2 regions of the Mesorhizobium sp. M0408 genome follow, and region 1 is predicted to be linked to the other one. Evidence: predicted binding sites of a transcription regulator. Region 1 holds the regulator's gene; the other holds the start of a gene.
What was found. Region 1 encodes LexA, which represses DNA repair genes until DNA is damaged. Its sites were predicted from a motif close to TGTTCNNNNTGTGTTCNG; they were not measured.
Positions count from the first base shown of each region.

Region 1 (4,185 bases):
TACGAGCCCATGGCGAGCGGCCGCATCAGGCTGACAATCGATGTGATCTCAACGGCCAGGCCGACACTGCGCTACATGCCGGAACGGGTCCGCGTTTCGGCGATGAAGATACCGGCTGAGCTGACCGCCGGTTCCGAGATCACCGGCTATGTGCGGCTGCTGCCGCCGACCGGCCCGGTGCGGCCCGACAGCTATGATTTCTCCTTCGACAGCTATTTCGCCGGTATCGGCGGCAGCGGCTTTTTTCTCGGCAATCCGAAAGTCGTGTCGTCGGGCAGCATGCCGCTTGCCGCGCAGCTTTCTTCCGCGATCGAAGACGCGCGCGAATCGATCGCCGACCATATCCGCAGCCGCATCGGCGGTGCCGAGGGCGAGATTGCTGCTGCGCTGATCGTCGGCGTGCGCGCCGGCATTCCCGAGGAGATCAACGAAGCGATGCGGCGCACCGGCATCTACCACATCATCTCCATCTCGGGGCTGCATATGGCGTTGGTCGCCGGCACCATCATGGCGCTGCTGCGGGGTGCCTTTGCGCTGTTTCCCGATTTCTCATCGCGACGGCCGGTCAAGAAATATGCCGCGGCCGCCGCGCTTTTTTCGATTGCGGCCTACCTCGTCTTTTCCGGCATTGTCGTTGCGGCCGAACGCAGCTTCATCATGCTGGCGGTGATGCTTATCGCCGTGCTGTTCGACCGGGCCGCGCTCACCATGCGCAACCTGGCGATCTCGGCCATCGCGGTCATCCTGGTGTCGCCGCACGAGGTGGTCGGTCCGAGTTTCCAGATGTCCTTCGCCGCGACGGCGGCCCTTGTCGGCGCCTATGCAGGCTGGTCCGATTACCGCGCCGGCAGGGCCACCACGCCGCCACCGCGGCGGTCGCCGCTACGCTTTGCCACTCGAAAGGTCCTGTTGGGCATGTGCGGTCTGGCGATGACCTCGATCATTGCAGGGAGCGCCACGGCGCTTTTCGCCATATGGCATTTCCAGCGCGTGGCGCCGCTCAGCCTGTTCGCCAATCTGGCCATCATGCCCATCGTCTCACTGGTCGTCATGCCCTTCGCCGTTCTCAGCGCGCTGGCGATGCCGTTCGGTGCGGATGGCCCTTTCCTCTATGTCATGGGCAAGGGGCTGACGGCGATGATCGCCCTGTCCGGGTGGATCTCGGAGCGCTCGCCGATCGATGCGGTCGGGCTGATTTCGCTGAGATCCGTCCTTCTGGTGACGATCGCCCTCGTCATTGCCAGCATGGCGACGACCTGGTTGCGGCTGGCGGCACTTCCTTTTGCGCTCGCCGGCTTGCTGACGACAACGCAGACACGCATACCCGACGTATTGGTCTCGGAGGACGCGCGGCTGGTCGCGCTGCCGATCGGCAGCGGTGAACTCGCGGTCAACCGGGCACGCCCGAATGAGTTCACCATCGACAACTGGAAACGCGCGCTCACATCAGAGGCCATCGTCGCGCCGGAAACGCCTGGAAAGAACGACCCGCAATTCGACATTGCCGATCCGGCCGACCTACCGCCGGGCATGCCGTTCATTTGCACGGACGGCCTCTGCCTTGCCATGCATCCATCCGGCGCGATCATCGCGCAAGCCAAGGACCGCGATACTGCGCGGCCAGCCTGCGCCTTTGCCAGCTTGATCGTCATCGACGACGCCACCGCCCATAACCCCTGCTACTACGACCGGCTGGTCCTCGTCGTCACCAAACGGCAACTGGCGCGCGCGGGAAGTGCCGCCGTCTATTTCGATCCACAAGCGGCAACACGCGCCGAGATCCGCTTCGCCGTCGAAAAATCATACCGGCCCTGGCACGTGCAGCGGAAATTTTCACGCGCGGCACGGGGCCTGCCGCCATACCGCAGGGCCGACAACCCCAAAGCCGGCGCCAAGGGCGGAGCTCAGTAGCGGCGGATCAGTCCGACGAGCTTGCCCTGCACCTTGACCCTGTCTGGTCCGAAGATGCGCGTCTCGTAGGCCGGATTGGCGGCTTCCAGGGCGATCGAGGCGCCCTTGCGGCGGAACCGCTTCAGCGTCGCTTCCTCCTCGTCGACCAGTGCCACCACGATCTCACCGGGGCTCGCCGTATCGGCATTGCGGATGATCACCGTGTCGCCGTCGAAAATGCCAGCCTCGATCATCGAATCGCCTTTGACCTCGAGCGCATAATGCTCGCCGCCCATGATCATATCCGGCGGCACCGAAATCGAATGCGTCTGGTGCTGGATGGCATCGATCGGCACACCGGCCGCGATGCGGCCCATTACCGGGATCGAAACGGCGGCGACGACATCGTCGTCATTGCCGGCTGCAGGGACACGCGACGATGTCGGCTTGCCCTGCCGAGGGGCGCCTTGCCCAAGGCTGCCCTGGATGACACTCGGCGAGAACTTGCGTGCCGCATTGAGGCCGGGGGCGATCGAGTCAGGCAGGCGTAGCACCTCCAGCGCACGGGCCCGGTTGGGCAAACGGCGAATGAAGCCGCGCTCCTCCAGCGCCGTAATCAGCCGGTGGATTCCGGATTTGGAAGCCAGATCGAGCGCTTCCTTCATCTCGTCGAATGAAGGCGGGATACCGCTTTCCTTCAACCTTTCGTGGATGAACATAAGCAGTTCGTGTTGTTTGCGTGTCAGCATAGCGACCCCCAACAGAATCAGAAAAACAAACCCAGAACAAACACTATCTGTTCCAGTTGTGTTCCGCAACTGTTTAAAGTTTAATGAATGCGTTAAGGCTCGGGAAACAAACGACGTCCCCTACCGGCGTACCGCATTTTCACCGCCGCGAGCCTCATCGCCTTGATTCTGCTTTCGTTTGCGCCCTTCTGGCCTCCTAGAAGGCGGCACTGGCATCGGCCGTCGGTCGGCAAAAGGCACGGAATTGAACCCGTATCGACTGTGCGGTTTGGTCAATGCACCGTGAACGAAACGAATTCAAAACGCCAACCTCGGGTTAAGTCCCGGTTTCCACCGCCTGGTCAGGCTGCTTCTCGCCGGTGGAGCCTTGCTGCGCGCAACCAGGTAATGGAAGAACAGTCGATGCGTGTCCGGCGTTGCGTTGGATCTTGGGGGAGCAGACAAATCATGACAGGAATTCCCGATCTCGTGGCCATAAAGGCGATGGATGCCGCGGATCCGTTGCGCGCGATGCGCGACCGCTTTGTGTTGCCGCAAGGAGTGATCTATCTCGACGGCAATTCGCTAGGAGCTGCTTCACGTGCCGCTTTCGATGAACTGCACAAGGCCGCGACCGAAGAATGGTCGCATGATCTCATCCGCGCATGGAACACGGCCGGCTGGTTCAACATGCCGCTTGAACTTGGCGACCAGCTCGGGCGCCTGATCGGTGCCGCGGCCGGCCAGACGGTGGTCTGCGACACGACATCGGTCAACATCTACAAGCTGCTGCACGCCGCCATGGCCATGCGACCGGAGCGGCAGGTCATCGTCGCCGAGGGCGATAGTTTTCCGACGGACCTCTACATGGCCGAGGGTGTGGTTTCGACGCGAAAAGATACGCTGCTGCGCCTCTCGGGGGTCGACGCGCCGACCATCGAAGAGCTGATCGACGAACGCACCGCCGTGGTGCTGGTCAACCACGTCAACTATAAGTCGGGCGAACTGCGCGACATGCCGGCGCTGACGCGCAGGGCTCAGGAAGCCGGGGCGATGATCGTCTGGGATCTCTGCCACACCGCCGGCGCGATGCCAGTCGAACTCGACAAGGCAAACGCCGATTTTGCCGTTGGCTGCACCTACAAATATCTGAATGGCGGCCCGGGCGCGCCTGCCTTCATCTATGCGGCTGAGCGGCATCTTTCCGACATCCAGCAGCCGCTCACCGGCTGGTGGGGCCATGCACGGCCCTTCGCCTTCGAGCCAGGCTATGCGGCCGGCACCGGCATCCGCCGGTTTCTGTGCGGCACGCAGCCGGTCCTGTCGATGCGCACGCTGAAGGGCGCGCTCGACATCTGGAACGATGTCGACATGACGGCGGTGCGCAAGAAGAGCATCGCACTGGCGGATCTGTTCATCGAGCTTGTCGAGGCAAAGTGCGGCACTTACGGGCTCACGCTCGAAAGCACGCGCGATGGGGAAAAACGCGGCAGCCAGATTTCATTCATGCATGAGCATGGCTACCAGGTCATGCGCGCGCTGATCGAACGTGGCGTGATCGGCGATT
Region 1 is NZ_JAMYRO010000013.1:170,344-174,528, reverse strand. It holds gene NKI67_RS17520 (ComEC/Rec2 family competence protein) at 1-1,911, shown strand, start outside; gene lexA (transcriptional repressor LexA) at 1,905-2,639, opposite strand; gene kynU (kynureninase) at 3,087-4,185, shown strand, end outside.

Region 2 (4,185 bases), on a different contig from region 1:
GCTGCGCCATCGGGCAGTCCCGGTTATGATCGCGGGCAAAAGCTCCAGGAGGAACGAAGATGAAAATCGACGGCGCGTGTCATTGTGGCGCTATCACTTACGAGGCCGAAGTCGATCCGGAAAAGACCACCATTTGTCACTGCATCGATTGTCAGAAGCTAACCGGAACGGCCTTTCGCGTCACCGTGCCGGCGTCCGAGGACAATTACAGGATCACCAAGGGCACGCCGAAGATCTACATCAAGACCGGTTCGAGCGGCGCCAAGCGCGCCCAGGCATTTTGCGGTGAGTGCGGCTCGCATCTCTACGCCACGTCGGCGGGCGAGGGACCGAAGGTTTACGGTATCAGGGTCGGCACGGCACGGCAGCGCGAGCAACTGGTGCCGAGAAAGCAGATCTGGCACCGCTCGGCGCTGCATTGGCTGCCGGAATTCGAAGGCACAACCATCATCGAGGAGCAGTAGCGCCAGACCCGGGCGAAGCCTCCGGTTCCGGCGTAGCTCTCAATCGTCGCCTTCGACGACCCTTAGCCTCAACTGCCCGGTTTTCGAATCGGCGACGCGCGGGCTGATTTCCGCTTTTGCTCCGCTGCCATTCGAACCAGCGGTGTCCTCCGCCGGCTGCACGCCAAACTCCAGCGCCTCGATCTTTTGTCCGCGCCTGGTCACCTTCGATGTCGAGACAAGGATGTCCTCGATATCCTTGGCCGATTGACCGAAATGCGTCTGCAATTTGCGCACCCGCTCGTCGAGCCGGGAGACGTCTTCCATCAGCCGGATAACCTCGCCCTGGATCAGGTGTGCCTGCTCGCGCATGCGGGCATCCTTGAGGATCGCCTGGATGACCTGGATCGACAGCATCAAAAGCGATGGCGAGACGATGACGATCCGCGATCGATGCGCCTTCTGGACAACGGCCTCGAAATTCTCGTGGATTTCGGCGAACACCGATTCTGAGGGCACGAACATGAAGGCGGTGTCCTGCGTCTCGCCCTGGATCAGGTATTTTTCGGAAATATCCCGGACATGCACCTCGATGTCGCGGCGGAAAGCCTGTGCGGCGGACTTCTGCAGGTCGGCGCCTTCGGCGGCACGGATGGCATTCCACGCCTCGAGCGGAAACTTTGCGTCGATGGCAAGCGACGGTGCGCCGTTCGGCATCTTCACCAGGCAGTCGGGCCGGCTGCCATTCGACAAGGTCGCCTGGAATTCATAGGCGCCGTGCGGCAATCCGTCGGCGACGATGGCTTCCATGCGCGACTGGCCGAAGGCGCCGCGCGTCTGCTTGTTGGAAAGGATCGCCTGCAATTGCACGACCTGGCCGGCCAGCGACTGGATGTTGCCTTGCGCGATATCGATGACCGCCAGCCGTTCCTGCAGCTTGGCGAGGCTCTCATGCGTCGATCTCGTCTGCTCGGTCATGGTCTGGCCCAGGCGGCCGGTCATGGCATCGAGACGCTGGCCGATCGACTGTGTCAGTTCCGCCTGGCGCGCCCCGAACACTTCGGCGATGGCGCCCATGCGGCCCTGCATTTCCGCCTGGCTTGCCAAGATACCAGCCATCCGCCCCTCGGCGTCGCGGGCGTGGTCGGCGGCTTCGGCGGCCGCCACTGCACGCGCCTTGGCCGATCGCCAGAGCGCAACGACGAGCGCCACGAACAGGCCGAGGAACAGCATTGCGCCGAAACCCAGGGCTTGGCCGAGCGTGATCGTGGTGGCGCCGAGGCGGGCGACAGGTTCGGACAGGATGGTGGCCAGATCGTTCATGTCGACAGCATAGATGATTCGGTCTGCCGGCACAGATCAAAACGTGAACGACCCGAAGGCGCCCCGGTTGACGCTTTTCCTGCGAGGTCTTAGGTGAGACGCCATGTCGATCAAGCCGCTTATCATCCTCCCCGATCCCGTCCTGCGCCAGGTTTCAAAACCGGTCGAGCGTGTCGACGGCGATCTGCGCAAACTGGCCGGCGACATGCTGGACACCATGTATGACGCGCCCGGCATCGGCCTCGCAGCGATCCAGGTCGGCGAACCCTTGCGCATGCTGGTGATCGACCTGGCCAAAGAGGACGAGACGCCGGCACCGCACGTCTTCATCAATCCCGAAATCCTCGAAAGCTCCGACCAGCGTTCGGTCTACGAGGAAGGCTGCCTGTCGATCCCGGATTACTATGCCGAGGTCGAGCGTCCGGCGGCGGTGCGGGTGAAGTTTCTCGACCGCGACGGCAAGCTGCAGGAGATCGAGGCCGAGGGGCTGATGGCGACCTGCCTGCAGCATGAAATCGACCACCTCAACGGCGTGCTGTTCATCGATCACATCTCCAAGCTGAAGCGCGACATGGTGGTCAAGAAATTCAAGAAGCTCGCCAGGGACAAGGCGCCGGGCAAGATGGTGGGGTAGGCGTCGACGAAATGCCCCTGCGTGTCATCTTCATGGGTACGCCTGAATTCTCCGTGCCGACGCTGCGGGCGATTGCCGGGGCCGGGCACGGGTTGACGGCCGTCTACACGCAGCCGCCGCGCGCCGGCGGCCGGCGCGGGCTCGAACTGACGCCGTCGCCGGTGCAGCGCGAGGCGGAGCGGCTGGGCATCGAGGTGCGGTCGCCGGTGTCGCTGAAGAGCGAGGCGGAGCAGGAGGCGTTCCGCGCCTTGCGTGCCGACGTCGCCGTGGTCGTCGCCTACGGATTGCTTCTACCCAAACCCATTCTCGAGGCGCCGCGGCTCGGTTGCCTCAACGGTCACGCATCGCTATTGCCGCGCTGGCGCGGCGCTGCCCCTATCCAGCGCGCCATCATGGCCGGCGATACCGAAACGGGCATTATGGTGATGCGGATGGAGGAAGGCCTCGACACCGGGCCGGTGGCAATGGTTGAAAAATGTCCCATTGGACCCGACATGACGGCCGGCGATCTGCACGACCGGCTGATGGTCCTCGGTGCTGCGCTGATCGTGCAAGCGCTCGAACGGCTGGAGCGGAATACGCTGACATTTACCACACAGGCGGAGGTGGGGGTGACCTACGCCAAGAAAATCGATAAATCGGAGACTCGCATAGACTGGCTGCGACCTGCCGGCGACGTGCACAACCAGATTCGCGGCCTGTCGCCCTTTCCCGGTGCATGGTGCGAGGCCGAAATCGGCGGCCGCGTGGAACGGCTGAAACTGCTTCGCTCGACGCTCTCGCAAGGCGCCGGCGAACCGGGAGGAATTCTCGATGACCGGCTGACGGTCGCCTGCGGGTCAGGCGCGATCAGGCCGGTCGAAGTTCAACGTGCGGGCGGAAGGCCCATTGCCGCGCAGGAGTTTCTGCGCGGGGCCAAGCTCGAAAAAGGAATGAAATTGTCATGAGCATGATGTCCATACGCGCGGCGACGCCGCGGGACCGCGAGGCGATCCGCCTTGTCGAAGAACACGCGTTCGGCCAGCAGACGGAGGCCGGACTGGTCGACGCGCTGGTCACCGGCGGTGATGCCGTCGTCGAACTGGTGGCGGACGAAGACGGGCAAGTGGTCGGCCATATCCTGTTTTCACGGCTCTTCGTGCAGAATGGCGGCAAGAGTTTCCCGGCGGTGGCGCTGGCGCCTCTAGCGGTCGAGCCGTCGTTCCACGGCACCGGCATCGGCGGTGCGCTGGTCCGCGAGGCGCATATCCGCCTGAAAGCTGCCGGCGAGACGCTCGCCGTGGTGCTCGGCGATCCGGCCTATTATGGGCGTTTCGGCTACAGCCGTGCCCGTGCCGCGAAATTCGACAGCGACTACCAAAGCGAGGCTTTGCAGGCGCTTGCCTGGGGCGAGGCGCCGGAGACCGGCAGGCTGGTCTACGCCTCGGCCTTCGGCTCAGCCCTCGCCGCCTGATTTCGCCTCGATCCGGGAATGCCGCGTTTTCGCCTCGACATCGAATATGACGGCAGTCTCTTCGCCGGCTGGCAGCGCCAGGCCAACCAGCCATCGGTGCAGCAGGCGATCGAGCAGGCGATCGAGAAGTTCTGTGGTGAGCAGGTTTCGCTGCGCGCCGCCGGCCGCACCGATGCCGGCGTCCATGCGACCGCTCAGGTGGCGCATGTCGATCTGATCAAGGCATGGCCCGGCGACAAGGTGCGCGACGCCGTCAACGCGCATCTGCAGGCGGCCAAGGTGCGCATCGCCATCCTGAAGGCCGCCGTCGTGCCGGATGGCTTCGATGCGCG
Region 2 is NZ_JAMYRO010000007.1:96,734-100,918, forward strand. It holds gene NKI67_RS10565 (GFA family protein) at 60-464, shown strand; gene NKI67_RS10570 (DNA recombination protein RmuC) at 504-1,766, opposite strand; gene def (peptide deformylase) at 1,870-2,400, shown strand; gene fmt (methionyl-tRNA formyltransferase) at 2,418-3,347, shown strand; gene NKI67_RS10585 (GNAT family N-acetyltransferase) at 3,344-3,853, shown strand; gene truA (tRNA pseudouridine(38-40) synthase TruA) at 3,872-4,185, shown strand, end outside.
Region 2: NKI67_RS10570 (DNA recombination protein RmuC) is a predicted target of LexA. The motif match lies at 1,799-1,816, and genes of this name have one in related genera.